DNA from 4 places in the Bradyrhizobium sp. HKCCYLS3013 genome. Region 1 is predicted to be linked to each of the others. Evidence: predicted binding sites of a transcription regulator. Region 1 holds the regulator's gene; each other region holds the start of a gene.
The links. Region 1 encodes PhoB, which activates phosphate uptake and scavenging genes when phosphate is short. Its sites were predicted from a motif close to TGTCATNNANCTGTCAT; they were not measured.
Positions count from the first base shown of each region.

Region 1 (7,083 bases):
CGCGTCATGGACGGCGCTTGTCACTGGCCCGGCCCGGCGGCACCACGACGTGATCCGCCGTCGCATTGACCCGTACGCGGCGCGGCGTGGCCGATTTCGACAGCGCGGCGAGCGCCACGAACCAGGCTTTCGGCATGTCGGTCGGAAGGCCTACGGGAATGCCCGCGAGCTTCGCCGTCTCCAGATAGTTCTGCGTGCTCTCGAAGCCCGGCGAGGTGCAGGCGATGCAGGCGTACCCGCCCTTGGTGCAGGAGCCGCCGCCATTCCAGGAGCGCTGATTGCAATCGCCGACCGCCTGCGTCGCCCGGCAGCCGAGATGCTCCATCAGGCAGCCGCGCTCGGACATCGTCTCAGCGCTCGCCTTGAACTCGTAGAACTCGTTGCGCGAGCAGCCGTGATGAGCCAGGTGATTGGCGATGAAGGTCGGACGGCCGACTGCGTCGAGGCCGTCTGCCGTCAGATCGCCCGAGGTGAGCGCCAGCAGGCTTTCCATCATCCAGCCCGGATGCGGCGCGCAGCCTGCGACGTTGATCACCGGCAGCCCGCGTTTCGAGCGGAATCCCGCGCCGAGCGCGCCGCCGATGTCACTGCCCTCGAACTGCAATCCGACCGCGTCGGTCGGGTTGATGCCGGCAGCAGGAATGCCGCCATAGGCCGCGCAGCTACCGACGGCGACGACGTAGTCGGCCAGCGGCGCCAGATCGAGCAGCCAGTGATAGATCGAGCGGTTGGTGCCGGCGAGCATGTTGAAGCGGCCGGTCTGACCAGGTCCGCGCGCCACCGAGCCTTCGAGCACCAGCAGATCGAGCCGCTCGCGACCGTCGCGGATCGCCTCCAACAGTTCGACGACTTCGTCCCCGGTCTCTTCGCTGACAGAGGGATGCCAGATCAGGTCAATGCCGGACTGGCGCAACTCGTCGAACCAGCCGGACGCACCGCTTTCCAGGATCGACATCGTGCAGCCGCCGCAGCTCGCGCCCTGCAGCCACAGCATCCTGGTCATTTCGTCCGAGCCGGCCATCATCCGTACCCGCGCGCTCGATCCTATTTCGTTCTCGGGTTTAGCGCCCCGGCGCGAACGCTGGCAAGCTCCTCACCCGGCGCATCCTCGGAACCGCCCGGACGGCGGCCAAGCAGCACGGCGCCCGCCCAGATCAGGCCGAACAGTCCGATGGCGACGATCCCGAGGTTGGCGAGATCATCGCCCAGCGCGGTGACGACCTCGGCCCATCCGCCGGTGAAGCCAAGCCGGGGCGTCAGCAGCGCGACCGCCTCGACGCCGCCGATCACCAGCGCGATCGCGACCGAGGCGCCGGTGATGACCAGATTGTAGCGCCGCTTGCGCGCGGGATCCGTGAGCGCCCAGCGATAGGCGCCGGCCATCAGCACGCTGTCGGCGGTGTCGACGGTGGCCATCGCCGCGGCGAACAGCGCCGGGAATACCAGCACATGCGCCAGGCTCGCCCCGCGCGCCGCCTCGGTCGCCGACAGGCTGAGCAGCCCGATTTCGCTGGCGGTGTCGAAGCCCAGGCCGAACAGGAAGCCGAGCGGGTACATGTGCCAGGCGCGGGAGACGACGCGGAGCACCGGCCGCAGCAGACGAATGAGCAGGCCCCGCCCGGCGCTACCGGCGGCATCCATGTCGGAATGGGGGTGGGATGGGCGGCGCCAGAGGTTCACGAACAGCACCAGATTCGCGAAGGCGATCAGCAGCAGGAAGCCTGCGGAGACCGAGGCGCCGATGGTGCCGCCGATCGCGCGGATGGCGCTGTCCTCACTCAACAGATCTGCGCCGGCCACCAGGCTCACCACGATGGTGGCGATCACGACGACGCTGGAATGGCCGAGCGCAAAATAGAGGCCGGCGGCGCGCGGGGCGCGACCGTCCTGCACGAGCTTCCGCACCACATTGTCGATCGCCGCGATGTGGTCCGCATCGACGGCATGGCGCAGTCCGAGCAGCCAGGCCAGCATCGCGGTGCCGACGATGGCGGGCCGGTCGGCGTAGAGCGCGAATGCCCAGGCCCAGGCCACCGCATTGGCCGCGACCAGCCCAGCGACGAGCGCAACGGTCCTGCCGGGCTGCGACCGCCACCACAGCAGCCGCGGGGCACGAGGATGATCAATTGGAACAATCGTCATACTCGGACTATAGCAAGAGCCAGGCCAGTTCGGTAAAGCCCCGCTGCAGGCGAAAGCTACAGGAAAAAATCGGCTGCACTTGCCGGATCGCCCGCTCGCTTGGCAACCCGCTATCCAGTCGCGCACAGATCGTGACCAGCGGCGGGACCTCTCTCGTCCCCTCCCCCTTCACCGCGCCGAGGCACTCTGCGCCGCAATCTCGCGCTGCACGACCGCCTCGAACTGGCTGGCGGGCGCAGCGAACATCAGCCGGGTCTCCTCGTGGAACGCCGAGAAGATGCCGACAACGGTCGGCTGCCCGCCGACCTCGGCCAGGATCGGCGAGCCCGAATAGCCGAAATTGGCGAGGCAATGCACCGTCAGCAGCCGGGCATCGCTGGTCATGCCGGCGCTGCAATTGCGCTGGCCGGTCGGCGAATAGCGCCGCTCCTGGCCGTAGCCGATCTCTGAGATGGTTCCGGCGGTGGTCGCAGCCTGCAGTTCCTCGCGCGTCAGCGCCTTGACCGCGACCGGCTTCGACGGCAGCGCATCCTTCAGCACGATCAGCGCCCAATCGGCGGGCGAGCGGTCGAGCGACCATCTGTCGTGCCGGGTCGGGACGAAGTCCGGCGCCACGATCAGCTTGTCGGCGACCGACGATGCCGCCGGCGTGCCCCTGTTCATGCCGGCCAGGAAGCGGACATTGCCGGGGCTGACCTGCGCGACGCCGTTGAACACGCAATGCGCGGCGGTGAGCACGACGCGCGGCGCGACCAGAGTGCCGGTGCACCAGCCGCCGGTCGAGTATTGCGCGACGGTGACGACGCCGATCGACGACGCCGGCCACGAGGTGGGATCGACGACCTCGCCGATGTGGCGGTCGAGCCCGAGCAGTTGCTCCGGACGCGGAGCGGCGACGCCCGCCTCCGCCGATTCCGGCTTCGGCCGCCAGGCCGCAATGGCGCTCTGGGCCTGGACGCGCTGCGGCTCCGTCAGCTTGACCCTCTGCACGTCGCGGCCGGCCGATCGCACGCCGCTGCGACCCGCCATCACCAGCCAGGCGTAGCCCTGCACGACGTCCTGCTTCACGCCGCGACCGTCGAGCAGCATCAGGCCCAGCATGTATTGCGACTGGGCGAAGCCCTGCGCTGCCGCGCGGCTGAACCAGCGGCCGGCTTCGCCATAATTGCTCGCGACACCTTCGCCGTTGACATAGGCGATGCCGAGATAATGCTGGGCGACGGCGAGGCCCTGATCGGCGGCCTTGCGATACCACGCCAGCGCCTCGGCGGGGTTGCGCGGTTGGCCCCAGCCGAAGGCCTCCATGAAGCCGACGTCGAACTGCGCCCGCGCATCGCCCTTGGCGGCCAGCGGCAGCAGGCGGCGCATCGCCGCGGCGTGTTGTCCGTTTCCCGCCGCGGCGACCGCGTCTTCGAGCTCGGCGGCCGCGGCGCCCGCCGCGCTGCCGAGCAGGACGGCTAGAGATATGATGATGATCTTGATCAAGGGCGTCCGCTGGGACCGAAACATCGTCAGGGGCCGCCGAGCTGACATGATCAAGACGGCGGCGGCGTGGCGGAAAGCGGACCACGATCTCCTCAATCGGGCCCCCTCGCGCCTCACACCTGCTTCATCCTCACGCCCGATCGCCCCTTACACCTGCTCGCTCTTGGCGAAGCGATCATCGAGCGCATAGCCGGCGCCGCGCACGGTGCGGATCGGGTCCTGCTCGCGGCCCGGATTGAGCAGCTTGCGCAGGCGGCCGATATGGACGTCGACCGTGCGCTCGTCGATATAGATGTCGCGGCCCCAGACGCTGTCGAGCAGCTGCTCACGGCTGAACACGCGGCCGGGATGCTCCAGGAAAAACTCGAGCAGGCGGTATTCGGTCGGGCCGAGATCGATCGGCCGTCCCGAGCGCGCCACGCGGCGCTTCTCGCGGTCGAGCTCGATGTCGCCATAGGACAGCACGGTCGCCAGCCGCTCCGGGCTCGCCCGCCGCAGCAGGCCCTTCACGCGCGCCAGCAGCTCCGGCACCGAGAACGGCTTGACGATGTAGTCGTCGGCGCCGGTCGCGAGGCCGCGCACGCGCTCGCTCTCCTCGCCGCGCGCGGTGAGCATGATGATCGGCAATTGCCGGGTCTCGGACCGCGCCCGCAGGCGGCGGCACAGCTCGATGCCGGACAGGCCCGGCAGCATCCAGTCGAGCACGACGAGATCGGGAACGCGCTCCTTCAGCCGTGTGTCGGCCTCGTCTCCGCGCGCCACCGTCTCGACCTCGTAGCCTTCGGCCTCGAGGTTGTAGCGCAGGAGCGTCGTCAGCGCCTCCTCGTCCTCCACCACCAGAATTCGGGCGCCCATGTCAGAACCGTCTCTCTCAGTTGCCGGGGATCGTCGATGCGAAGCTCGTCATGTCGCCCTTCGGGCGCTTGTCCATGATCTGCTGGCCTTCGATCATATAGAAGACGGTCTCCGCGATGTTGGTCGCGTGATCGCCGATGCGCTCGATGTTCTTGGCGCAGAACATCAGATGGATGCAGAACGAGATGTTGCGCGGATCCTCCATCATGTAGGTCAGGAGTTCGCGGAACAGCGAGGTGCAGATGGCGTCGACCTCCTCGTCGCCCTTCCACACCGTCATCGCCGCCGGCAGGTCGTGCGCGGCATAGGCGTCCAGCACCGTCTTGACCTGCGACTGCACCAGGTCGGTCATGTGCTCGAGCCCGCGGATCAGCTTGAGCGGATGGAAGTCGCTCTCCAGCGCCGCGACGCGCTTGCCGATGTTCTTGGCGAGATCGCCGATGCGCTCCAGATCGGTGGCGACCCGCATCGCACCGACGATCTCGCGCAGGTCGACCGCCATCGGCTGTCGCCGGGCGATGGTAAGAACGGCGCGCTCCTCGATGATGCGCTGCAGCTTGTCGACCTCGGCGTCGGTGGCGACCACCTTCTGGCCGAGCGCGATGTCGCGCCGCACCAGCGCATCGACGGAATCGACGATCAGACGCTCGGCGAGGCCGCCCATTTCCGACACCAGCCGGGTGAGATCCTGCAGATCGCTGTCGAACGCCTTGGCGGTATGTTCACTGGCCATGATGATCTCCTGAAGTCAATGTCGTCGGCGTCAGCCGAACCGGCCGGTGATGTAATCCTGGGTCCGCCGATCGCTCGGCGAGGTGAAGATCTTGCTGGTGTCGTCGAACTCGATCAGCTCGCCGAGATACATGAAGGCGGTCTTGTCGGAGACGCGCGCCGCCTGCTGCATGTTATGCGTCACGATGGCGATCGTATAGTTTTCGGCGAGCTCCTGGATCAGCTCCTCGACCTTGGCGGTCGAGATCGGATCGAGCGCCGAGCACGGCTCGTCGAACAGGATCACCTCCGGCCGGACCGCCACGGTGCGCGCAATGCACAGCCGCTGCTGCTGGCCGCCTGACAGCGACAGGCCCGAAGCGTTGAGCTTGTCCTTGACCTCGTTCCACAACGCGCCGCCGCGCAGTGCCTTCTCGACCCGGTCGTCCATCTCCGACTTGGAGATCTTCTCATACAGCCGGATACCGAAGGCGATGTTCTCGTAGATCGTCATCGGGAACGGCGTCGGCTTCTGGAACACCATGCCGACCCGGGCCCGCAGCAGGTTGAGGTCGAGCTTGGGATCGAGGATGTTGGTGTTGTCCAGCATGAGCTGGCCAACGGCGCGCTGGCCCGGGTAGAGATCGTACATCCGGTTGAAGATGCGCAGCAGGGTCGACTTGCCGCAGCCGGACGGGCCGATGAACGCGGTGACGCGGTTGGTCCCCAGCGACAGGTTGATGTTCTTCAGCGCGTGGTGATCGCCGTAATAGAAGTTCAGGTTGCGCGCGGTCACCTTGGCGGGGGCTTCCGGCAAAACCTTGCCGTTCAGCGCGGCGGGATTGGGCTGGCTGACGGATACGGACAGGTCGGTCATTTTGCGTTCCTCTCGGCGCCGAGAATGCGTGCACTGACATTCAGGGCGAGCACGGCCAGAGTGATCAGAAGGGCTCCGCTCCAGGCCAGCTGCTTCCAATAGGCATAGGGGCTCTGGACGAAGTTGTTGATGGTGACGGGCAGGTTGGCCATCGTCTTGGAGAGGTTGAGGCTCCAGAACTGGTTCGACAGCGCAGTGAACAGCAAGGGCGCGGTCTCGCCGGCGACGCGGGCGGTGGCCAGCAGCACGCCGGTGATCAGGCCCGAGCGCGCCGCGCGATAGGCGATGCGCCGGATCACCAGCGATCGCGGCAGGCCGAGCGCCGAGGCCGCCTCACGCAGCGGGTTGGGCACCAGCAGCAGCATGTCCTCGGTGGTGCGCAGCACCACGGGGATGACAATGACCGCCAGCGCCAGCGAGCCAGCGAGCGCCGAGAAGCCGCCCATCGGCACCACGACAGCGCCATAGATGAACAGGCCGATGATGATCGAGGGCGCCGACAGCAGGATGTCGTTGATGAAGCGGATCACCGAGGTCAGGCGGTCGTTGCGGCCGTACTCGGCCAGATAGGTGCCGGCGAACAGGCCGAGCGGCGCGCCGATGCCGACGCCGATGACCGTCATGATCAGAGAGCCGACGATGGCATTGCGCAGGCCGCCTTCGCTCGAGCCCGGCGGCGGGGTGTCGGCGGAAAACACTTGCAGGCTGAGGCCGGCGAGGCCGTTATAGAACAGCGTGAACAGGATCAGCGCCAGCCAGGTGACGCCGAACAGCGCGGCGGCGACGCAGAGGCCGCGGATCACGATGTCCCTGCGGCGTCGGCGCGCATAGATCGGATTGACCGGCGTATCGGCGGTGAGCGAATCTGCGCTGGACATGGCTTATTTTCCCGCCTTTGCTTGGAGCCGCATGAGCATCAGGCGCGCGCTCGCCAGCACGAAGAAGGTGAGCACGAAGAGCAGCAGGCCGAGCAGGATCAGGCTCGACTGGTGCAGGCCGTCGCTCTCCTGGAA
Region 1 covers NZ_JBNPTK010000001.1:302,788-309,870, reverse strand. Annotated here, with positions in the region: gene ACQR1F_RS01425 (nickel-dependent hydrogenase large subunit) at 1-8, opposite strand, end outside; gene ACQR1F_RS01420 (HupU protein) at 5-1,021, opposite strand; gene ACQR1F_RS01415 (HoxN/HupN/NixA family nickel/cobalt transporter) at 1,045-2,142, opposite strand; gene ACQR1F_RS01410 (trypsin-like serine protease) at 2,311-3,627, opposite strand; gene phoB (phosphate regulon transcriptional regulator PhoB) at 3,775-4,482, opposite strand; gene phoU (phosphate signaling complex protein PhoU) at 4,499-5,215, opposite strand; gene pstB (phosphate ABC transporter ATP-binding protein PstB) at 5,246-6,070, opposite strand; gene pstA (phosphate ABC transporter permease PstA) at 6,067-6,948, opposite strand; gene pstC (phosphate ABC transporter permease subunit PstC) at 6,952-7,083, opposite strand, start outside.

Region 2 (7,083 bases), 380 kb from region 1:
GCTACCGCACGACACTTCTCAACACGCTGGCGCTGGCGGCGGCCACCACGATCGCGACCCTGGTCATCGCGACGATCGCCGGCCTGTTCCTGCAGCGTCACCGGTTTCCCGGCCGCGCGCTCCTGGTCGCGATCCTGACGTTTCCGCTCGCGTTCCCGGGCGTCGTGGTCGGCTTCATGATCATCCTTTTGGCTGGCCGCCAGGGGCTGATCGGCGAGATCTCGTCCCGGCTCACCGGCGACAAGCTCGTATTCGCCTATTCGATCTACGGGCTGTTCCTCGGCTATCTCTATTTCTCGATTCCGCGGGTGATCCTCACGATCATGGCTGCCGCGCAGAAATTGGATCCGGGCCTGGAGGAGGCCGCGCGCTCGCTCGGCGCCGGCCCCTGGGCCGTGCTGCGCGACGTGATCCTGCCGGCCTTGACGCCGGCGCTGATCGCGTCCGGCGCGATCGCGTTCGCGACGGCGATGGGCGCGTTCGGAACGGCATTCACCTTGGCCACGAACATCGACGTGTTGCCGATGCTGATCTACACGGAGTTCACGCTGGCCGGAAACCTTGCCACCTCGGCGGCGCTCTCGGTCGGGCTTGGCCTGATGACCTGGCTGATGCTGGCACTGGCGCGCTCCTTCGCCGGCAGCTCCGTGGCAGCGGCAGGGTAGGCACGTGCGCGACGGAGCCATCTTCATCCTTCAACTGCTGTTCACATTGCTGGTCGCTGCCTTCCTGGCCGTGCCGGCCGGCCTTTCGATCGTGGCGGGTGTGACCGTCAACTACTTCCGCGGCATTCAGTCCGGCGTGACCTTGCAGTGGGTGGCCCAGGTCTGGGAGCTCTACGCGGGCACGATCATGGCGTCGATCCTGATCGCGCTGGGTACGCTGGCGGTCACGCTCGTGGTCGGTGTTCCCGCGGCCTACGCGCTGTACGTTCGCGGCGGACGGCTGGCGCGGCTGGTCGAGGAGATCATCACCTTGCCGCTCGCGATTCCCGGGCTCGCCATCGCGCTGGCGCTGTTGCTCACCTATGGCGGGGCCGGAAGCTTCCGTCGCTCGTGGCTGTTCATCCTCGTCGGCCATGTGATCTTCACGATGCCGTTCATGGTGCGGTCCGTCATGGCGGTGTTCTCGACGATCGACGTGACATCGCTCGACGAAGGCGCCGCATCGGTCGGAGCCGCGCCATGGCGCCGCTTCATCGACGTCATCGTTCCCAACGCCGCGCCCGGCATCCTGGCGGGCAGCCTCATGGTGGTGACACTATCTCTTGGAGAGTTCAACCTGACCTGGATGTTGCATACGCCGTTGACCAAGACACTGCCGGTCGGTCTCGCCGACAGCTACGCATCGATGCGGCTCGAGGTCGCATCCGCCTACACGCTGATCTTCTTCGTCATGATCATCCCGCTGCTGGTGGCCATGCAATGGGTCGGCGAGAGAGGAAGCCTGCGGTGAGCACGATGACCCGGCATGGAGCCGCCCTCAAGGTGGAGAATTGCGGCAAGACCTTTGCCGACGGGACGTGCGCGCTCGCGCGCGCCACGCTCGACATCGCGCAGAGCGAGACGCTGGTGCTGCTGGGGCCGTCCGGTTGCGGCAAGACCACGCTGCTGCGGATCGTGGCCGGGCTCGAAACGCCCGATGCGGGCGGGCGCGTGCTGTTCGACGGCAGGGATCTGACGCGACAGCCGATCGAGAAGCGCAATGTCGGCATGGTGTTCCAGTCCTACGCGCTGTTCCCCAACATGACGGTCGCGAACAATATCGGCTACGGGCTCAAGATCCGCCGCGTGGCCAAGCCGGAGCGCGCCGCGCGCGTCGCCGAGCTGGTCGCGCTGACCAATCTGGGCGGTCTTGAAGACCGGCGCATCGATCAGCTCTCGGGCGGTCAGCGTCAGCGCGTCGCGCTGGCGCGCGCAGTCGCCATCCGCCCGAGCGTGCTGCTGCTCGACGAGCCGCTCACCGCACTCGATGCCGCCTTGCGGGAGCGCCTGCGCGGCGAGCTCAACGGCCTGTTGCGCACGCTCGGCATCACGGCGATCTACGTCACGCATGATCAGGCTGAAGCCATGGAGCTCGGCGACCGCATCGTCGTGATGCGCAAGGGCGCGATCGCCCAGATCGGGACGCCGCAAGAGGTCTATTTTGCGCCGGCCGATCGTTTCGTCGCGGAGTTCGTCGGCGCGGCCAACATCATCGAGGCGCCGCTCGACGGCGGCCAGCTCGTTCTGCCGGGAGGCCGGCAGCCGATCGCGGATCCCGGTCCACGCAACCTGGCGGTGGCGATGGTTCGGCCGGAAACGATCGCGATCGTCGACGCCGCGGTATCGAGTCTGACCGGCGTCGTCGACAGCGTCCGCTTTGCCGGCGACCGGCAGCGGATCGTTGTCCGCGATGCCGCCTCGATCGCACTGACCGTGGACGCGCCGAATACGATCAGGGTCGCTGCGGGCGAGCGGATCGGCCTGCGGATTGCGCCCGGGTCCATTCGTCTGCTGCCGGAGAAGGGTTGATCAGCCGATGACCAAGAGCCCCGTCACCATTGCCCAGATCTCCGACCTGCACATCAAGGCGCCCGGCCGGCTCGCCTACCGCCGCGTCGATACGGCGCGTGCGCTGGCCCGTTGCATCATGGAGCTCAACCGGTTCGCGCCGAAGCTCGATCTGGTGGTGATCTCGGGCGATCTCGCCGATACGCCGTCGCCGGCCGAGTACGATCATCTGAAAGATCTTCTTGCCGGCCTCGAGATTCCATTCGCCGCCGTACCAGGCAATCACGATTCCCGCGAACTGATGCGCGCGGCGTTTCCCGGCGCTGCTCATGAGCAGTCGGCGCCACTGAACCAGCATGTGGAACTGGCCGGTCTCGATCTGCTTCTGCTCGATTCCAGCGTGCCCGGCCATCCGCATGGCGAATTGGACGAGGCGAGTCTACAATGGCTCGATGCCAGGCTGTCCACCTCCAGCGAAAGGCCGGCCCTGCTGTTCCTGCACCACCCGCCATTCACCACCGGCATCTGGCACATGGACCGGCAGAACCTGCGCAATGCCGACGATCTCGCGGCGATCCTCGCGCGCCATCCGCGGGTGCAACTGATCGGATGCGGTCACGTTCATCGCGCGACGCTGACCCGGTTTGCGGGCATTCCCTGCACGATCTGTCCAGCGCCGAACCATGCCGTCGCGCTCGATCTGGCCGAGCTGCGCCCGCCATCCTTCCGGGTCGAGCCGCCGGCCTTTCACCTTCATGCCTGGTTTCCAGGACCGGGCTTCGGAACGGTCGTCACCCATCAGGTGCCGATCGGCGATTTCGACGGGCCGCATCCGTTCTTCAATCAGGACGGCTCGCTCATCGACTGAGCGCGCACGGGGGAGTAGCGGACGTCTGGTCTAGCTCTCCACCTCGAACGTCACGCGCTCCGCGGCGAAACGCGAGCGCTTGCTGACGAGCGGCGTCCCGTCGGCATCGACATCGGTGCTGTCGACCACCAGCACCGGACGGCCAAGCGCGAGGTCGAGCCGCGCGGCGTCGCTCGCGTCGGCGATCGCCGCCGTGATTCTGGTCGCGCCGCGGCGATAGTCGCGAATGCCGTAATGGGCGAGCAAGGCGGTCATCGAGCGCACCGACGCGAAGATGTGGCCGGCCTCGGGGAAACGCTCGGCCGACAGCCAGGATGTGCTCACGCAGATCGGCGTCTTGTCGGCGAGACGCAGCGCCTCGATCCGCACCAATGGTGCGCCCGTCTTCAATCGCAGCTCGCGCGCGAGCTCGCGCGTCGCGGGCTCTTCGGACGCTGCGATCAGCTGTCCACGCGGCTCGCGCCCGCCGGCCCCCACGATCTCGGAGAACCTGGTGCGCGATCTCAGAGGATATGACAGACGAGGCGCTTCGACATAGGTGCCGCTGCCGCGCTCGGCGCGCACGAGGCCGCGCTCCGCCAAGGTCGCGAGCGCGCGACGCACCGTATGACGGTTGACGCGATAGGTTTCGGCGATTTCGGTCTCGCCGGGCAGGCGCGTTCCGGCCGCGAAGCGGCCGTCGGCGATGTCGCGCTCGATGCCGTCGGCCACCCGCCGCCACAGCGCCACGCCCGAGTCGGCGCCTTGCATGCTCATCCACGGCTCTCCGCTGTCCGGCCTGAAATCACGCCCATGTCATCAAACAGTCATGGCGCTTCGCTACGAAGTTGTCTATTAACATAGACAACTTCGAGACGGCAAGATCGGGATGACGATGGACGGCGAGACCACGATGCAGGACCGGCGCAGGGCGGCTATGCGGGTATTGGCGCATGCCTCGCATGCGGACATCCGCGCCAGGCTGAATGACCTCGCGGTGCCTGAGTATCGCGATCTTCGTCCGGCGGAGAATGGCCTGGTGATGCTGCGGGGACGGATCGGCGGCGACGGTGCGCCGTTCAATGTCGGCGAGGCGACGGTGTCGCGCGCCGCGGTGCGGCTCGAGAGCGGCGAGGTCGGGTTTGGCTATGTGCTGGGACGTGACGCCGACAAGGCGCGCCTGATCGCGCTGTGTGACGCGATGATCCAGTCATCAAGCCATGTGCGATCGATCGAGACGCAGGTGGTCGCACCGTTGCAGGCGCAGATGCGTGCATCGCGGGCCGACCGCGCGGAGCAGGCTGCGGCCACGCGTGTCGATTTCTATACGATGGTGCGAGGAGAAGGCTGATGGGTGCCGCCGCTTCCGATCTGCAGCCCGGCTTCGCCGACAATGTGCTGTCCGCGCAATCCACCTTCCGTATCGTCATGGAGGCCATGGCGCGTCCGGGAAGCGTGCGACAGGTCGAGGGCCATGTCGGCCGGCCGTCGTCGTTGATGCCTGGTGCCGCCGCGATCGCGTTGACCCTGTTCGATCACGATACGCCGATCTGGCTTGATGCTTCGCTCGCCGGCACGTCCGAGGTCGGCGCCTGGCTCAAGTTTCACACGGGGGCGCCGATCGTCGCCGACGCGGCGCTCGCCTGCTTTGCGGTCGCGGCGGATCCGGAAACGCTTCCCGATCTGACTTCATTCGCGCTCGGCAGTGCCGAATATCCCGATCGCTCGACGACGCTGGTCCTGCAGGTGCCGAGCTTGTCCAGAGGTCCGGCGTTCGAGCTGCGTGGTCCGGGCATCGACGGGACGACATCGTTCCGTGCGACGGTCGCGCCGACTGACCTGTTCGAGCGGCTGTCGATCAATGAGAGGCTGTTTCCGCGTGGTGTCGACGTCGTGCTGGTCGATGGCTCGTCCATCGTCGCCATCCCGCGAACGACCCGGCTCGTTTCCGCAGGAGAGTGAGGCATGTATGTTGCCGTCAAGGGTGGCGAGCGCGCCATCGAGAACGCGCACCGGCTGCTGGCGCATGAGCGCCGGGGTGATCGCGATGTGCCGGAGCTGTCGCTGGCGCAGGTCTCCGAGCAGTTGGGGCTCGCCGTCGATCGCGTGATGAGCGAAGGCTCGCTGTACGATCGCGAGCTCGCGGCGCTGGCGATCAAGCAGGCGCGCGGTGATCTGATCGAGGCGATCTTTCTGGTGCGCGCCTTTCGCGCGACGCTGCCGCGCTTCGGCGCGAGCGAGCCGGTCGATACCGGCGCAATGCGGGTGCAGCGGCGTGTCTCGTCGACCTTCAAGGACATTCCCGGCGGCCAGGTGCTCGGGCCGACCTTCGACTATACGCATCGGCTGCTCGATCCGCAGTTGGCGGCCGGCGTCGAGCCGGAGCTGCCGGCCCGTGCCGAGGCGCCGAATGCGCCGACGCCGCGTGTCACCGATATTCTCGGTCAGGACGGACTGATCGAGCCGTCGCCGCAAGCCGAGGTTGGCGCGCCGGTCGGCGATCTCACCCGTGATCCCCTGAGCTTTCCCGCCGACCGCGATCTGCGGCTGCAGAACCTGGCCCGTGGCGATGAGGGCTTTCTGCTCGCGCTCGGCTACTCGACCCAGCGCGGCTATGGCCGCAACCATCCCTTCGCCGGCGAAATCCGCTTCGGGGACGTCGAGGTCGAGTTCGTGGCCGAGGAGGTCGGCTTCGCGGTGCCGCTCGGATCGGTCGAGCTGACCGAATGTCAGATGGTGAACCAGTTCAAGGGCTCGGCGACCGAGCCGCCGTGCTTCACCCGCGGTTATGGCCTCGCCTTCGGGCAGAGCGAGCGCAAGACGATGTCGATGGCCCTGGTCGACCGTGCCCTGCGGGCGCGCGAGCTCGGCGAGGACATGGTTGCACCGGCGCAGGATGAGGAGTTCGTGATGTCGCACTCCGACAATGTGCAGGCGACCGGGTTCGTCGAGCATCTGAAGCTGCCGCATTATGTCGACTTCCAGTCCGAGCTCGGCCTGCTGCGCAAGCTGCGCCGGGAGTTCGCCGAGGCCAATGCCGCTCCCGAATTGAAGGAAGCTGCGGAATGAACGCACCGACCTACAACTTCGCCTATCTCGACGAGCAGACCAAGCGGATGATCCGCCGCGCCATCCTGAAGGCGATCGCGATTCCCGGCTATCAGGTGCCGTTCGCGAGCCGCGAGATGCCGATGCCCTATGGCTGGGGCACCGGCGGCGTGCAGGTCACTGCGGCCATTCTCGGTCCCTGCGACGTGCTCAAGGTCATCGACCAGGGCTCGGACGATACGACCAATGCGATCTCGATCCGCAAGTTCTTCGCCAAGACCGCGGGTGTCGCCACCACGACCTCGACGGAAGCGGCGAGCGTCATCCAGACCCGGCATCGCATTCCCGAGGCGCCGCTTCACGAGGGGCAGGTGCTGGTCTATCAGGTGCCGATCCCCGAGCCGCTGCGCTTTCTCGAGCCGCGCGAGACCGAGACCCGCCGCATGCATGCGCTGGCCGAGTATGGCCTGATGCACGTCAAGCTCTATGAGGACATCGCGCGCTTCGGTCACATCGCGACCTCCTACGCCTATCCGGTCAAGGTCAATGCGCGCTACGTGATGGATCCGTCGCCGACGCCGAAGTTCGACAATCCCAAGATGGACAATTGCCCGGCGCTGCAATTGTTCGGCGCGGGACGCGAGAAGCGAATCTATGCCATTCCGCCGTATACGTCGGTCGTCTCGCTGGATTTCG
Region 2 covers NZ_JBNPTK010000001.1:680,186-687,268, forward strand. Annotated here, with positions in the region: gene ACQR1F_RS03265 (ABC transporter permease) at 1-665, shown strand, start outside; gene ACQR1F_RS03270 (ABC transporter permease) at 670-1,455, shown strand; gene ACQR1F_RS03275 (ABC transporter ATP-binding protein) at 1,461-2,513, shown strand; gene ACQR1F_RS03280 (phosphodiesterase) at 2,521-3,360, shown strand; gene phnF (phosphonate metabolism transcriptional regulator PhnF) at 3,391-4,116, opposite strand; gene phnG (phosphonate C-P lyase system protein PhnG) at 4,235-4,690, shown strand; gene phnH (phosphonate C-P lyase system protein PhnH) at 4,690-5,301, shown strand; gene ACQR1F_RS03300 (carbon-phosphorus lyase complex subunit PhnI) at 5,305-6,408, shown strand; gene ACQR1F_RS03305 (alpha-D-ribose 1-methylphosphonate 5-phosphate C-P-lyase PhnJ) at 6,405-7,083, shown strand, end outside.
Region 2: phnF (phosphonate metabolism transcriptional regulator PhnF) is a predicted target of PhoB. The motif match lies at 4,154-4,170, and genes of this name have one in related genera.

Region 3 (7,083 bases), on a different contig from region 1:
TCCCGATCCTCTATCGCAGCCGCTTCCTGGTCGGCTCGCACAATGAGGAGCTCGACGTCAAGGATGTGACCTGGCTCGATCCGTCCGGCGAGGAGATGACGACCGAGCAGTGGACCGACGATCATGCGCGCTGTTTCGGCATGCTGCTCGACGGCCGCGCCCAGGAGACCGGCGTCAAGCGGCGCGGCTCGGACGCGACGCTCTTGCTGGTCTACAACGCGCATTACGACGTCGTGAACTTCACGCTGCCGTCCGTGCCCGAGGGCCACAACTGGCTGGCGCTGCTCGACACCAACCAGCCGGATGCGCAGCCGCAGTCGTTTCCGTTCGGGCATGTCTACGAGGTCACGGGGCGGTCCATGCTGGCGCTCGGCCTGTCCTCGGAGCAGCAGCCAATGCGCGGCCTGCGCCACGGCCTCGGCGCGCTGCTCGACATCGCGGAGGCGCCGCTGGGGTAGGGCGGCGACACAGCCCGGCGCCGGCTTGTCGTTCGCGGGATGTCGTGCAAAAGCTGTCCGGGTGAAACGCCCGGACAGAGGTCAAGAAAAGCTCAAATGCGCACCCATTCCATCGCCGCCATTCCCGCCGACGGCATCGGCCCCGAGGTCATCTCCGAAGGCGTCCGCGTGCTCGAGGCACTCGCCAAGCGCGCGGGCGACATCAGCTTCAACGTCAAGACCTTCGACTGGGGCTCGGACTACTACAAGAAGCACGGCGTGATGATGCCGGCCGACGGCCTTACCGAACTCAAGAAATTCGATGCGATCTATTTCGGCGCGGTCGGCGCGCCCGACGTGCCCGATCACATCACGCTGTGGGGCCTGCGGCTGCCGATCTGCCAGGGTTTTGATCAGTACGCCAATGTGCGCCCGACCAAGATCCTGCCCGGCGTGGCCTCGCCCTTGCGCAATGTCGGCGTCGGCGATCTCGACTGGGTGATCGTGCGCGAGAATTCCGAGGGCGAATATGCCGGCATGGGTGGCCGCGCGCATCGCGGCCTGCCTGAAGAGGTCGGCACGGAGGTCGCGGTCTTCACACGCGTCGGCGTCGCCAGAATCATGCGCTACGCGTTCAAGCTGGCGCAGTCGCGGCCGCGCAAGTTCCTCACCGTCGTCACCAAGTCGAATGCGCAGCGCCACGGCATGGTGATGTGGGACGAGATCGCCGCCGAGGTGGCGCGGGAATTCCCCGACGTGACCTGGGACAAGATGCTGGTCGACGCGATGACCGTGCGCATGACCCTGCAGCCGAAGAGCCTCGACACCATCGTCGCGACCAACCTGCATGCCGACATCCTGTCCGATCTCGCCGGCGCGCTCGCCGGCAGCCTCGGCGTGGCGCCGACCGGCAACATCGATCCGGAGCGGCGCTTCCCGTCGATGTTCGAGCCGATCCACGGCTCGGCGTTCGACATCACCGGCAAGGGCATCGCCAATCCGGTGGCGACGTTCTGGACCGGCGCGCAGATGCTCGAGCATCTCGGCGAGAGGGACGCGGCCGTGCGATTGATGGCGGCCGTGGAAAAGGTGTGTGCAGCCGGCATCCTGACGCCCGACGTGGGCGGCAAGGCGACGACCAAGGAGGTGACCGACGCCGTCATCGACGCGATCCACGGCTCCAACGTCTGAGGCGTGCCACTCTCTTGCACAATTTCGGCGTGTTCCGCGTCGCGCTTGCAATGGACGCTGCGGGGCGTATATCAGCGCTTCCGCTGCGTCCGCGCATGCTAATCACATGCATGTCATGGTGACGCGAGACACGGACTTAAGTGACCTGGGCTTCAGGAGAAAGGACACATCATGCGTCGTCACCGTCGAGCCAAGATCGTCGCGACTGTCGGTCCCGCGAGCAATTCTCCGGAGATGCTGAAAGCGCTGTTCCTCGCCGGTGTAGACACATTTCGTCTCAATTTCAGTCACGGCACGCAGGCCGATCACGCCAGGGTCCATGCCGCGGTCCGCGCCCTCGAGAAGGAGGTGCAGCGGCCAATCGGCATCTTGATGGATCTGCAGGGTCCGAAGATTCGTGTCGGCACGCTGCGCGACAAGAAGATCCAGGTCGAAGCCGGCGAGACGATTCGGTTTGTCCTCAACGGCACCGAGGGCGACAAGACGTCGATTCCGTTGCCACATCCGGAGATCTTTGCGGCGGTCGCGCCCGGTCACGATCTTCTGATCGATGACGGCCGCGTGCGGGTGCGCGTCATGGGCCTCGGCGACGACTGGATCGAAGCCAAGGTGATCGTCGGCGGCGCGATCTCCAATCACAAGGGCGTCAATCTGCCGGGCACGATTCTGGAGCTGTCGCCGCTGACGGCCAAGGACCGCTCCGATCTTGCCTTTGGGCTCGACCTCGGCGTCGACTGGGTGGCGCTGTCGTTCGTGCAGAAGCCGTCCGACGTGCTGGAGGCGAGGGGCCTGATCAATGGCCGCGCCGGCATCATGTCCAAGATCGAGAAGCCGGCGGCGCTGGAGCGCATCGACGACATCATCCAGCTGTCGGACGCGATCATGGTCGCGCGCGGCGATCTCGGCGTCGAGATTCCCAACGAGGACGTGCCGGGCAAGCAGAAGGAGCTGGTGCGCGCCTGCCGGCTCGCGGTGAAGCCGGTGATCGTCGCGACGCAGATGCTGGATTCGATGGTCGCGACGCCGACGCCGACCCGCGCCGAGGTCTCCGACGTCGCGACCGCGATCTATGACGGCGCCGACGCGGTGATGCTGTCGGCGGAATCGGCCAGCGGGCAATACCCGCGCGAGGCGGTCGCGATGATGGACAGCATCATCAAGGCAACCGAGGGCCACAAGATGTACCGCTCCATCGTCGAGGCGACGCAGCCGGGCGAGGAGCAGACCGCACCGCATGCGGTGGCGACCGCCGCGGCCGACCTGGCGTCGGCGATCCACGCCAGGGCGATCGTGGCCTATACGTCGAGCGGAACTTCGGCCTCCCGCGTTGCGCGCAAGCGGCCGAGCCTGCCGATTCTGGCGATCACGCCGAACGAGGACACCTCGCGGCGCATGTGCCTGTTGTGGGGCGCGCACAGCGTGCTGTCGCAGGACGTGCAGAACTACGAGGAAATGGTCGAGCGCGCGACCTTCTTTGCCATGCAGGAGGAGTTCGCGGAAGCCGGCGACCTGCTCGTCGTCGTCGCCGGCATCCCGTTCGCGCAGGCCGGCACCACCAACAATCTGCGCGTCGTCACCATGCCGAGATAGGAGGCCGATTTTCCCTGTTCGCGCCGCCCGCCTGTCGCCTGATTGTCGCACCGCGCTGGTATCGCGGGGCAGTGACGAAGGGCGTCGCGAGTCGTCGAACGAGCGGTGTCCGGTCGCGGTCCGGCAGGACGGGTTCTGCCAGTGAGGCCGTTCGTCATCGCGGTGTCATCAGGGGCTGTTAGGTGGGCGCGCATGGGACTTGAGACTGCTGGTGAAGAAAGCCCGGCTCGGCGCTTTCGGACGTTGTTCATCTCGGACGTTCATCTCGGAGCCCGCGGCTCGCAGGCCAATCTCCTGGTCGATTTCCTGCGCCACCATGATGCCGATACGATCTATCTGGTCGGCGACATCATCGATGGCTGGGCGCTCAAATCGAGCTGGCATTGGCCGCAGTCGCATAACGACCTGGTGCAGAAGATGCTGCGCAAGGCGCGCAAGGGCGCCAAGGTCGTTTACGTCCCCGGCAATCACGACGAGTTCCTGCGCGGCTACTACGGCACGCATTTCGGCGGCATCGACGTCGTCGAGAACATCGTGCACACCGGCACCGACGGCAAACGCTATCTGGTGATCCATGGCGACATCTTCGATCTGGTCGTGCAGAACGCGCGCTGGCTCGCCCATCTCGGCGACAAGGCCTACGATTTTGCGATCCAGATGAACCGGCTGGTCAACTTCTTCCGCCGCATGTTCGGCGTGCCCTATTGGTCGCTGTCGCAATGGGCCAAGCAGAAGGTCAAGAACGCGGTGAACTATATCGGCGCGTTCGAGACGGCACTGGCCTCCGAGGCGCGCCGGCATGGCGCTGACGGCGTGATCTGCGGCCACATCCATTGCGCCGTCATCCGCGACCAGGACGGCATCCGCTACATGAATTGCGGCGACTGGGTCGAAAGCTGCACGGCGCTGGTCGAGCACGAGGACGGCCGCTTCGAGATCCTCACCTGGACCGATCCGCAGCGGCAGCCGGCGCCGGTTCCGCAGCTGGCCGCCCGCGCCGCCTGACACCGGCTCCCTTGCCTCTCGGCAATCGGGCGCGGTAAAATCGGGGCATGACAGCTCATTCCCCGATCCTGCCCGTGACCGCCGCCGACATCGATGCGGCGGCACGCGTCCTCGCGCCCGTGGCCGTGCGGACCCCGCTGCTGCCGGCTCCCGTGCTCAGCGAGCGCTTCAAAGCGAACGTTTTCGTGAAGCCGGAGGTGCTGCAGCGGACCGGCTCGTTCAAGTTCCGCGGCGCCTACAACAAGCTGGCGTCGATCCCGCAAGCAGCGCGCGGCAACGGCGTCGTCGCATTCTCCTCCGGCAATCATGCGCAGGGCGTCGCCCATGCCGCCACATTGCTGGGCATGGACGCCACGATCGTGATGCCCTCGGATGCGCCGGCGGCCAAGCGCGAGCGCACCAAGGCGTTCGGCGCCGACGTCGTGCTCTATGATCGCGACCGCGAGGACCGCGAAGCGATCGCGCGCGACATCGCTGCAAAGCGCGGCTCGACGGTGGTGCCGCCCTATGACGATCCCTTTGTCATCGCCGGGCAGGGCACCGTCGGCCGCGAGATCGCCGACGACCTTGCTGCGCTCGGCCTGTCGCCGGATCTGGTGATTGTGCCTGCTTCCGGCGGCGGGCTGCTTGCCGGCGTCTCGACCGCGGTGAAGGCGCGATATCCGCAGACGCAGATGATCGTTGCCGAGCCAAAGGGCTTCGACGACCATGCGCGCTCGCTGCGGGCCGGTCACCGCGAGGCCCACGATGCAAAGGGCCGAACCATCTGCGACGCGCTGATGGCGGCGATTCCCGGCGAGATCACCTTCGCGATCAACAGCCAACTTCTGTCGGCTGCGGTCGAGGCCTCGGATGAGGAGGTGGGGCGGGCGGTCGGCTTTGCCTTCCGGGAGCTGAAGCTCGTGGTCGAGCCCGGCGGGTCGGTCGGGCTCGCGGCATTGCTGGCCGGCCGGCTGGACGCGGCGGGCAAGACGGTGGTGATCGTGCTCTCCGGCGGCAATGTCGACGCTGAGCTCTACGCCCGGCTGATTGCCTGACGATCAAGCCTCAGCGAAAGCCGAGGCCGCCTCTTGCCGATCCTCCACCACCCATCCGCAGTCCGGACTGCGCGACGTGCGGCGCGCCCCGCGTCGGGCCGCCTTGACCCCGCGCCATCGACGGATGCGACGCGTTGATGTTCGGCTTGAACGGTCCGGAATTGCCGGGGAAGGGACGCCGGACCTCGCGGGTGTCGAATGGCCGACCAGGACTGCGCTTCAGTGGGTCGCGCTGGATTTTCGTAGTCACGGGCGGATTTGCCGGCGGCATGATCCTGTCGCGTAACCTGGTCTGAGCGATTGGCCTGGGATCAGCGACCTTGCCGGGGCCTGTGTTGTTGACGGCATCGCCTTTCGTGACGACCGTGGGCGGCAGCGGCCCGTGCGGCGGCATGGTGGTGGTCGGCAGCTTCGGCTGCGGGATCTGGGCGCCCGGATTGAACGGTCGCGCGATCGGCGCCAGTTGCGGCGGCATCATGAGGCGGCTCGGTTGGAGCACGGGGATGGGCCGAGGCTGTCCCTGCAGCCGCAGCGCGACCGGCGCATATGGACTGTCGGCATAGGATTCACGGAAGCTCCGATAGGCGGCCGGCGAATTCGCCAGTACGGCCTCGTGCCACGCCGCGGCCTGCACGAGGCCGGCGAGCAGGGCGCGGATGCGGTCGGCGAGCGGATCGCGCGGATACATCGCGATGAACTCGCGATAATATTGCGGACGGTTCTCCGACAGCACGTAGTCATAGGCCTGCCGCACGGACCGGCTGGGCAGGTCGGCCGCCATCTGGATCACCGGCGCATTCTCGGCAGGGCGCGCGGCCGCGACCAGCGTATCCCCGAAGAAGGTGAAATCGCCGGTGAGCGAAGAGCTTTCCCACGGCGTCTGCCGGCCGTCGGTGGTCTGGTTGACCTGCAGACGGATGCGCTTGAACAATTGCTCGATCGGCAGGTTCGGCTGTCGCGCGAGGTTGAGGAAGGCCTGCGCATAAGGGCTGTGCTCGCCGCGGCCGTCGAGCGCCTCCGCGCCGGGCGAGGTCGAGTATCCGAGGATGGAGCCGTTCGGCGCGTCGACGATGGCCAATCCGCGTCCGGCATCGTTGATGGCAGGGAATGGATTGTTGCGGCAGGCGTCCAGTACGACGATCCGCATGCGGCTCGGGATGGCGTCGAGCGTCGCCATCAGATCCACCAGCCGGATGGTCCCCGTCGTCAGGTCGGAGGGCGCTGAGATACGGGCATCGATCGGGATCAGATAGTTCTCCCCCGCGAGCTGAACCCCATGGCCGGCGTAGTAGACCATTGCCACGGTGTTCGGGCCGTGTGCTGCCACCCGGCTCGAAAAATCCTCCACGACCTTGAGCATCTCGTTCTGCGTCAGGTCGGTCGCCGTGATCACCTCGAAGCCGGCCGAGTTCAACAGCTTGGCAACAGCATGGGCGTCGTTGTCCGGGTTCTCCAGCGGCGGCGCGTTCTGATAGCTCGCATTGCCGATCACGAGCGCGACGCGTGGCTCGGCTCCTTGAGGGATCGCGGCGGGCGTGTTGCTCTCCCTTGCCGGTGAGGGAGCTGCCAGCGCGCGTGGTGGCGTGTGAAGGGTGTCGAGCTCACCGCCGGCGGCGAACGCCGAGTCCGGGCCGATCCAGGCCATCAGGCCCAGCAGCGCGGACATGAGCAGGGATTTCCAGGCGGACGTTACAGCGCGAAATTTCGGAACGGACACGGCGTTCTCCTCAAGCATGCGCAAAGCGAATGGCTTGAGGAGCAGGCTACGCAGATCACGCAGTGGCGTACGTGATCCGCGTCACCCATCAACGCGGCACCCTTGG
Region 3 covers NZ_JBNPTK010000010.1:206,604-213,686, reverse strand. Annotated here, with positions in the region: gene glgX (glycogen debranching protein GlgX) at 1-458, shown strand, start outside; gene ACQR1F_RS19550 (tartrate dehydrogenase) at 555-1,628, shown strand; gene pyk (pyruvate kinase) at 1,800-3,218, shown strand; gene ACQR1F_RS19540 (UDP-2,3-diacylglucosamine diphosphatase) at 3,411-4,223, shown strand; gene ACQR1F_RS19535 (threonine ammonia-lyase) at 4,271-5,260, shown strand; gene ACQR1F_RS19530 (caspase family protein) at 5,271-6,977, opposite strand.
Region 3: ACQR1F_RS19540 (UDP-2,3-diacylglucosamine diphosphatase) is a predicted target of PhoB. The motif match lies at 3,371-3,387, and genes of this name have one in related genera.

Region 4 (7,083 bases), on a different contig from region 1:
AGCGCGCAAAGCGCTTCCGGGTGAACTCCGGAATGGCGTCCTCCAGCAGCACGTTGTCATCGTGGAGCCGCTTGAAGGCGACCAGGCCGCTGATCAGGGTTCCGGCCTTGCTGGCCTCGACACCCGGCGTCAGCAGGAACAGCAGCGAGTTGAGGTCGTTCTTCTCCGCCACGATGCGGTTCTCGCGCAGATATTGGGCGACGATCGGCGCCGGGATGCCGTGGTCGGCATAGCCGCCGGTGGCGCGATCAAAGCCTGGGGTCAGCAGGGTCAGCTTGTTCGGATCGGTCATGGTGAAGCCGGCGGCGAGATCCGGAAAGCCGTGCCATGCGGCCCCGGGCGCGAGCTGCCAGAGGGACGCGTCGGTCGCGAGCTGGTCGGTCGAGATCGCCTCCCAGGCCACATCGTGGCTGGCTCCGGGATTGGCCGCATCGGGAATCGAGACGCGATCCGGCACGAACGGCTCGAAGAACCAGCGCCGTGCCGGATCCTTCTCCTTCTCCTCGAATTCCCTGCGCATCGCCCGGATCTTCTTGCGCAATTCGATGCCGAGCCGGATCGTGTCGTCCCACAGCACCTCGCCGGAGCGGCCCTTCATCATCTGCGCGCCGACGTCCAGCGAGGCGAACAGCGGGTAGAACGGCGATGTCGAGGCGTGCTGCATGAAGCTCTCGTTGAAGCGCCGATGCTCGATCCGCCGCCGCTGCCCCTTGATGTGGCGGTCCTTGACGTGGATCTGCGAGGCCTGGGAGAAGCTCGCGAGCTGCTTGTGGGTCGATTGCGTGGCGATGATGCCTGGTGCGTCGGGTCCGAGATCGCCGAGGCCCATGGCGAAGCGGCCGGCATAGAGCGGGTGGAACTTCATGAACCCCGCCCAGGCCTCGTCGAACATGATGTAGTCGCAGAGGTGGCCGATCCGCTTCAGGATCATCTCGGCGCTGTGGATCGTGCCGTCATAGGTGCACTGCTCGACCACCGCGACGCGGAACGGCCGCTCCTTGCGCCAGGCGTCGGGGTCCTTCACCAGCGGGTTGTCGCGGATTTGTTGCCGCAGGTGCTGCTCGTCGAGCAGGTCCCAGCGCATCGGGCCGATCAGGCCCCAGGGGTTGCGAACTGTCGGGACGTAGATCGGGACGCCGCCCGAGATGAGCAGCGCACCATGATGGGCCGCCTTGTGGTTGTTGCGGTCGAACAGCACGAGGTCACCATCGGTGACCAGCGCGCCCAACACGACCTTGTTGGAGGTCGAGGTGCCGTTGAGGACGAAATAGGTCTTCTCGGCGCCAAAGATTTGCGCCGCTTCCTTCTGCGCGCGCAGCGCCGGTCCCTCATGGGTCAGGAGATCACCGAGATCGAGCACGGAATTGTCAAGGTCGTCGCGGAATACGGCTTCGCCGAGATGCTCGACGAAGATCCGGCCGATCGGGCTGCGGCTGTAGAACACGCCGCCATTGTGGCCGGGACAGGTCCAGAGCTGGTTGCCTTCCTCGGCATAGTCGACCAGCGTGCCGAAGAACGGCGTCTTCAGCGTCTCCGCGTATTGCTTCAGCCGGCTGATCAGGTTCTTGGCGATGAAGGCGGGCGTCTCCTCCGACAGGAAGACATAGCCGTCGATGAAGTCGAGCACCTCGACCGGCAGATCCTCGAACCGCTTGCGGCGGATCAGGAGGATGATCGGGAAGTCCAGTCCGCGCCGGCGCATCAGATTGATCAGCGACGCCGTCTTGCCCTCCAGTCCCTTCTTGCCCCAGTCGACGACCATGCAGCCGATCGCGGCGTCCGTCTGCACCGCGATCTCGGCGTCCTCCAGCTTGCGGGCGCGCACCACCTCGAAGCCCGAGCGCTGGATCTCCTCGATGATCTGGTTGAAGCGGACGCCGGCGAGATCGTCGGTCTCGAACACGGGCGCGGCGAACAGGAAGGTGAAGCGGCGGAAGTAATCCATGAGCGTCTTTCGGGCTGGGTGGGGCAGCCACCTGTCGTCACGTTCGATGACGGTTCGATGACAATTGGGCGCCTCACGGAGCTTGTCTCGGCCGTCTCGCGGTGGCAATCGTCCCGAACCCGAGTGACGCTGAAAGGATCCGCGGTGCTTCCTGAATGGATCAGCCTTGATTGTGCGGCCCCGTCCGAACTCCATCGGCAGGCGGCGCTGGAACGCCAGGCGCAGTTGACCAAGCCGTTTGGCGCCCTTGGGCGATTGGAGCAGGTGGCGGTCGAACTGGCGGCGCTGCAGGCCCTGGAACGGCCGGGGGCCGACAGGGTCCCGGTGGTGCTGTTCGCAGGGGATCACGGCATCGCGGCGCAGGGCGTGTCGGCCTATCCGCCGGAAGTGACGGTGCAGATGCTGCACAACTTCGCGGCCGGTGGTGCGGCGATCTCGGTGCTGGCGCGCAGTCTGGGCTGCCCGCTTGAGGTGGTCGACGTCGGGACGCTGGCGCATGAGCCGGTGCCCGGCGTCGTCGTCGACAAGCCGCGGCGCGGCACCCGCGATTTCAGCACCGAGGCGGCGCTGACGCCGGAGGAGGTTGCGTTCGCGGCCGAAGCCGGACGGCGGGCGGTGCTGCGGCAGGCCGATCACGCGCCGCAACTCGTGATCTTCGGCGAGATGGGGATCGGTAATACAACGTCGGCGGCGGCGATCGCCGCCGCGCTGCTGTCCTGTGCGCCTGTCGACACCGTCGGCAGCGGCACCGGGCTCGACGCCGACGGGCGGGCCAGGAAGGCCGCGGTGATCGTCGACGCATTGCGGCGACACGGGCTCACGGCGGGAGCGGCCGTCGCGGACATCCTGAAAGCGGTCGGCGGCTTCGAGATCATCGCGATGGCCGGCGCGATCGTCGCCGCCGCGCAGCGGCGCTGGCCGGTGCTGGTCGACGGCTTCATCGTCTCGGTCGCGGCGCTGGTTGCCGTCCGCCTCAATCCGTCCTGCCGTGCGTGGCTGCTGTTCTCGCATCGCTCGGCCGAACGCGGCCACGCCATTGTGCTCGACGCGCTCGGCGCGCGTCCTCTGATCGACCTCGATCTGCGGCTCGGCGAGGCCTCCGGCGCCGCCACCGCGCTGCCGATCATCCGGCTGGCTTGTGCGCTTCACGGGGGCATGGCGACCTTCGCGGAGGCCGCTGTATCAGGAGCCAAGCCCTGATGCGGATCGATCTGCTGCGGCACGGGACGACGGGGCGGGACGGCCATCTCGACGGCCGTACCGACCCGCCGCTCAGCGACCTCGGCTGGGACCAATTCCGGCGGCAGACGCAGAGCCGGATCTGGCGCAGCGTTGTCAGCTCGCCGTTGGCGCGCGCACGTGCGGCGGCGGAGGACTATGCGCGACAGGCCGGCTGCGCGCTGGACATCGATGCGGACTGGAGCGAGCTCGATTTCGGGCACTGGGACGGGCGAAGCCGCCGTGACCTCGCCGCCGAGCCCGGGGGGAAAGGTTTGCTCGACGCCTTTCATGCTGATCCCACAGTCCGGGCACCGGGCGGTGAGAGCTGGGTCGATCTGCGAGCGCGTGTCACGCGCGCGACTGATCGCATTCTGGCAAAGTCCGGGCCTGCGCCGGTTCTGGTGGTGACGCATGGCGGCGCCGTGCGTGCCGCGCTGTCGCATCTGCTCGGCTGGCCGCTGCGCCAGCTATGGAGCCTGCGTATCTGTCCCGGCACGCGGATCACACTCGAAGCCGGGCAGGGCGATGATGGTGTAGCTTGGGGCGAAATCGTCGAGATCATTCAGCCATGACGCTTCGTGAATTCTGGATTGCATTGCAGTTCCTGACGCGGCTGCCGACCCCACGCGTCGCGGAGTCGCGACCGGACGATCTTGCGCGGGCGTCGGTCTGGTTTCCGGCCGCGGGACTGGTGATTGGCGCCTGTCTGGCGCTGATCGCCCGCCTTTTTCATGAGGCCGATCCGTGGATCGTCGCGCTGGCCGTGCTGGTCGCCTGGATCTGGATCACCGGCGCGCTGCATCTCGATGGGCTCGGCGACGTCGCTGATGCGTTCGGCGCCGCGCATGGCAAGCCTGAACGCTTCATCGCCGTGCTCGGCGATCCCCATGCCGGCAGCTTCGCCGTGGTCGCGATATCGCTTCAGATCGCCGCCAAGCTGGTGCTGATCGCCGAGCTGGCCACGGGCCCGACGGCCTGGGTGCTGCTGCTGATCCCGGCTTGGGCACGGCTGGGAACGCTGGTCTGCACCAAGACGCTGCTGTCGCTGAAGCCGGGGCTCGGCGCGAGCGTCGCGAACAGCGTCGGTTGGAATGTCATTATCGCGTGGGGCGGCGTGCTCGTGATCGCCGCGCTGGCCGGCGCGGTCCCGACGCTGCTCGCCATCGTGCTCCTGCCGGCGGTCGCATTCTATTGGCAATGGCGGCTCGGCGGCATCACTGGTGATTGCCATGGCGCTAGCATCGAGGTCACGGAAACACTGCTGCTTGCCGCCTGCGTGCTCGGCTAGAAGGCGCCGCCGAGCGCCTGCGCCAGCCGCTGCCACTCGGACTCGTCGCCTGGCAGGCCGAAGCGCAGCCAGTTTGGCTGAGCCGGAAAACGCCGGACGTGGATGCCGTGCCGGGCGAGCCGCTCGGCCAATGCGGCAGCATTCGCGTTCTCGACCAGCCTGAACAGGGGTGTTCCGCCAAGAGCCCTGGAACCGAGGCTGTGAATTTGGCAGCCGGACGCGGTCAGCATCGTATCGAGCCGTTGTCCGTCGGACACCAGCCTCACGCGTGCGTCCCGCAGCCATTGGTCGTCAGCCAGAGCAATCGAACCTATCGCAAGCGCAGGTCCAGACACGGCCCATGGACCCAGCGCACGGCGCAATTGATCGGCCAGGTCCTGGGAAGTTATGGCAAAGCCGAGCCTCAATCCTGCCAGGCCGTAAGCCTTTCCGAACGATCGCAACACCAGAGTGGCTGGTGGCAAGTTCGGAATCAGGCTCGCCTCCACGGGACAGAAATCAGCAAAAGCTTCGTCTACCACAAGCAGGCCGTTGCGACGCGCGAGCGTCACGCCGAGCAAGTGGAGCGTGGCGCGTGGCAGCAATCGTCCAGTGGGATTGTTCGGGTTGACCACAATGGCGACGTCTGCTTCCGCCAGCGCATCGACCTTGTCGACCAAACGCACTCGGTGACCGCAGCGGCGCCAGCAGAGCTCATGTTCTTCGTAGGTCGGCGCAAACACAGCGACCGAACTTGAAGCGCGCAGGCGCGGCAGAATCTGCAGCAGCGCTTGGGTGCCTGCGGCCACAACAATCGATGCGGGTGTCTGCAGGCGGTACCGTGCAGCGGCAACGGACAGCAGCGCGTCCTCGTCGGGCTTGCTGGGCAACCGTGTCCAGCTCTCAGCCGGGACCGTCGGCACGGGGTAAGGGATCGGATTGATGCCGGTCGACAGATCGATCCACGGCAGCGGTGCGTCCGGGTAGAGACGGCTGACCGCAGCGAGATCGCCGCCGTGAAGGATCGCTTCCGGCTCATCCTTATGCGTGCTAGTCGCTCTGTCGTCCATCTCGTTCCTTTACATGCCTTTCCTTCAGCGGAGATCGATGTTCGTCTCTCTCGCGCTCACGGCGCTCCTCGTCGAGGCGGCGGTCGGCTATCCCCAGGTGCTGGTGCAGCGGATCGGACATCCCGTGATGTGGATGGGCGCGCTGATAGCATGGGGGGACCGCCGCTGGAACAGGGCAGCAGACAGCTTTGCCGCACGACGCGCGCGCGGCATTGCGCTCGTGTGCCTGCTCGTCGTCGGGATGATGGCCACCGGCCTCATTGCAACATGGGTCGTGCAGGCGCTCGTCGGCGAGCCGGTTGCAACCATCATCCTTGGTGTGGCGGCAAGCAGCCTGCTGGCCCAGCGCAGTCTCGATACGCATGTCGCCGCGGTCGCAGAGGGGTTGGAGCAGCAGGGACTCGACGGCGGCCGCCGGGCCGTGGCGATGATCGTCGGCCGCGATCCCGAGCGGCTGGATGAAGCCGGCGTCGCGCGGGCTGCGGTCGAGAGCCTGGCTGAGAACTTCTCCGATGGTATCGTTGCGCCGCTGTTCTGGCTCGTCTTCGGCGGTCTTCCAGGCATCCTGATCTACAAGACTCTCAACACCGCCGACAGCATGATCGGTCATCTCTCTGACCGTCACCGCGCATTCGGCTGGGCGGCGGCGCGGCTCGATGATCTCGTCAACTTGCCGGCCTCGCGCCTGTCCGCGCTGTGGATCGCAGCCGCTGCGGTCTGCATCCCCAACGCCTCGGCTTCGGCCGCACTGCGAGACGTTGCACGCGATGCATCGAAGCATCGTTCGCCCAATGCCGGCTGGCCGGAAGCGGCGATGGCCGGTGCGCTTGGATTGCGCCTGGCAGGACCGCGCGTCTATCACGGGCATCTCGTCACCGACGCCTGGATGGGAGACGGGCGCGCCGATCTCGACGCGTCCGACATCCGGCGCGCCTTGCGGCTGTATCGGCTAGCGTGTCTGGTTCAGGCCGTGGTCGTCGCAGGACTCGTCCTGGTCAGGATCGTGTAGCCGCCTCCGGTGGTGCGGGCTGGCTGGCCAGCGCGAGGATGCGGTCGACGTCGACGTGGCGTTCAAGATGCGCCGCGAATGCATCCAACGTCGTGTCCACATCGGTCTCATAGGAGAGGCCGCTCGTCGTCGAGCCGAGGCCGCGCAGCCAGTGGCTACGCAGGCCGTCGTCGGCGAACAGGCCATGTACGTAGCAGCCGGCAACCAGGCCATCGGCCGTGACGGCACCATCGCGCCGGCCATCGGAGAAGGTCAGGAAGGGGCGCTGTGTCGCCAGTCCCTCGGTGCGGCCGATATGCATCTCGTAGCCGTGAAACGACAATTGACCGTCCATCAGCGTGCCCTGGACCTCGCGCAACGCCTTGTCGTCGGTCAGGGTCGTTTCGACGTCAAGCAGCCCAAGTCCCGTGACGGAACCAGATGCCCCCTCGTGTCCGTCGGGATCGCTGATCATGCGTCCGAGCATCTGATAGCCGCCGCAGATGCCGAGCACGCGGCCGCCGCGGCGCAGATGCGCGATGAGATCGATGTCCCAGCGGGCGTCACGCAGGGCGCTGAGATCGGCGATCGT
Region 4 covers NZ_JBNPTK010000022.1:47,529-54,611, reverse strand. Annotated here, with positions in the region: gene ACQR1F_RS28880 (Orn/Lys/Arg decarboxylase N-terminal domain-containing protein) at 1-1,945, opposite strand, end outside; gene cobT (nicotinate-nucleotide--dimethylbenzimidazole phosphoribosyltransferase) at 2,090-3,145, shown strand; gene ACQR1F_RS28870 (histidine phosphatase family protein) at 3,145-3,738, shown strand; gene cobS (adenosylcobinamide-GDP ribazoletransferase) at 3,735-4,454, shown strand; gene cobD (threonine-phosphate decarboxylase CobD) at 4,451-5,503, opposite strand; gene cbiB (adenosylcobinamide-phosphate synthase CbiB) at 5,541-6,512, shown strand; gene ACQR1F_RS28850 (cobyric acid synthase) at 6,499-7,083, opposite strand, start outside.
Region 4: ACQR1F_RS28880 (Orn/Lys/Arg decarboxylase N-terminal domain-containing protein) is a predicted target of PhoB. The motif match lies at 1,992-2,008, and genes of this name have one in related genera.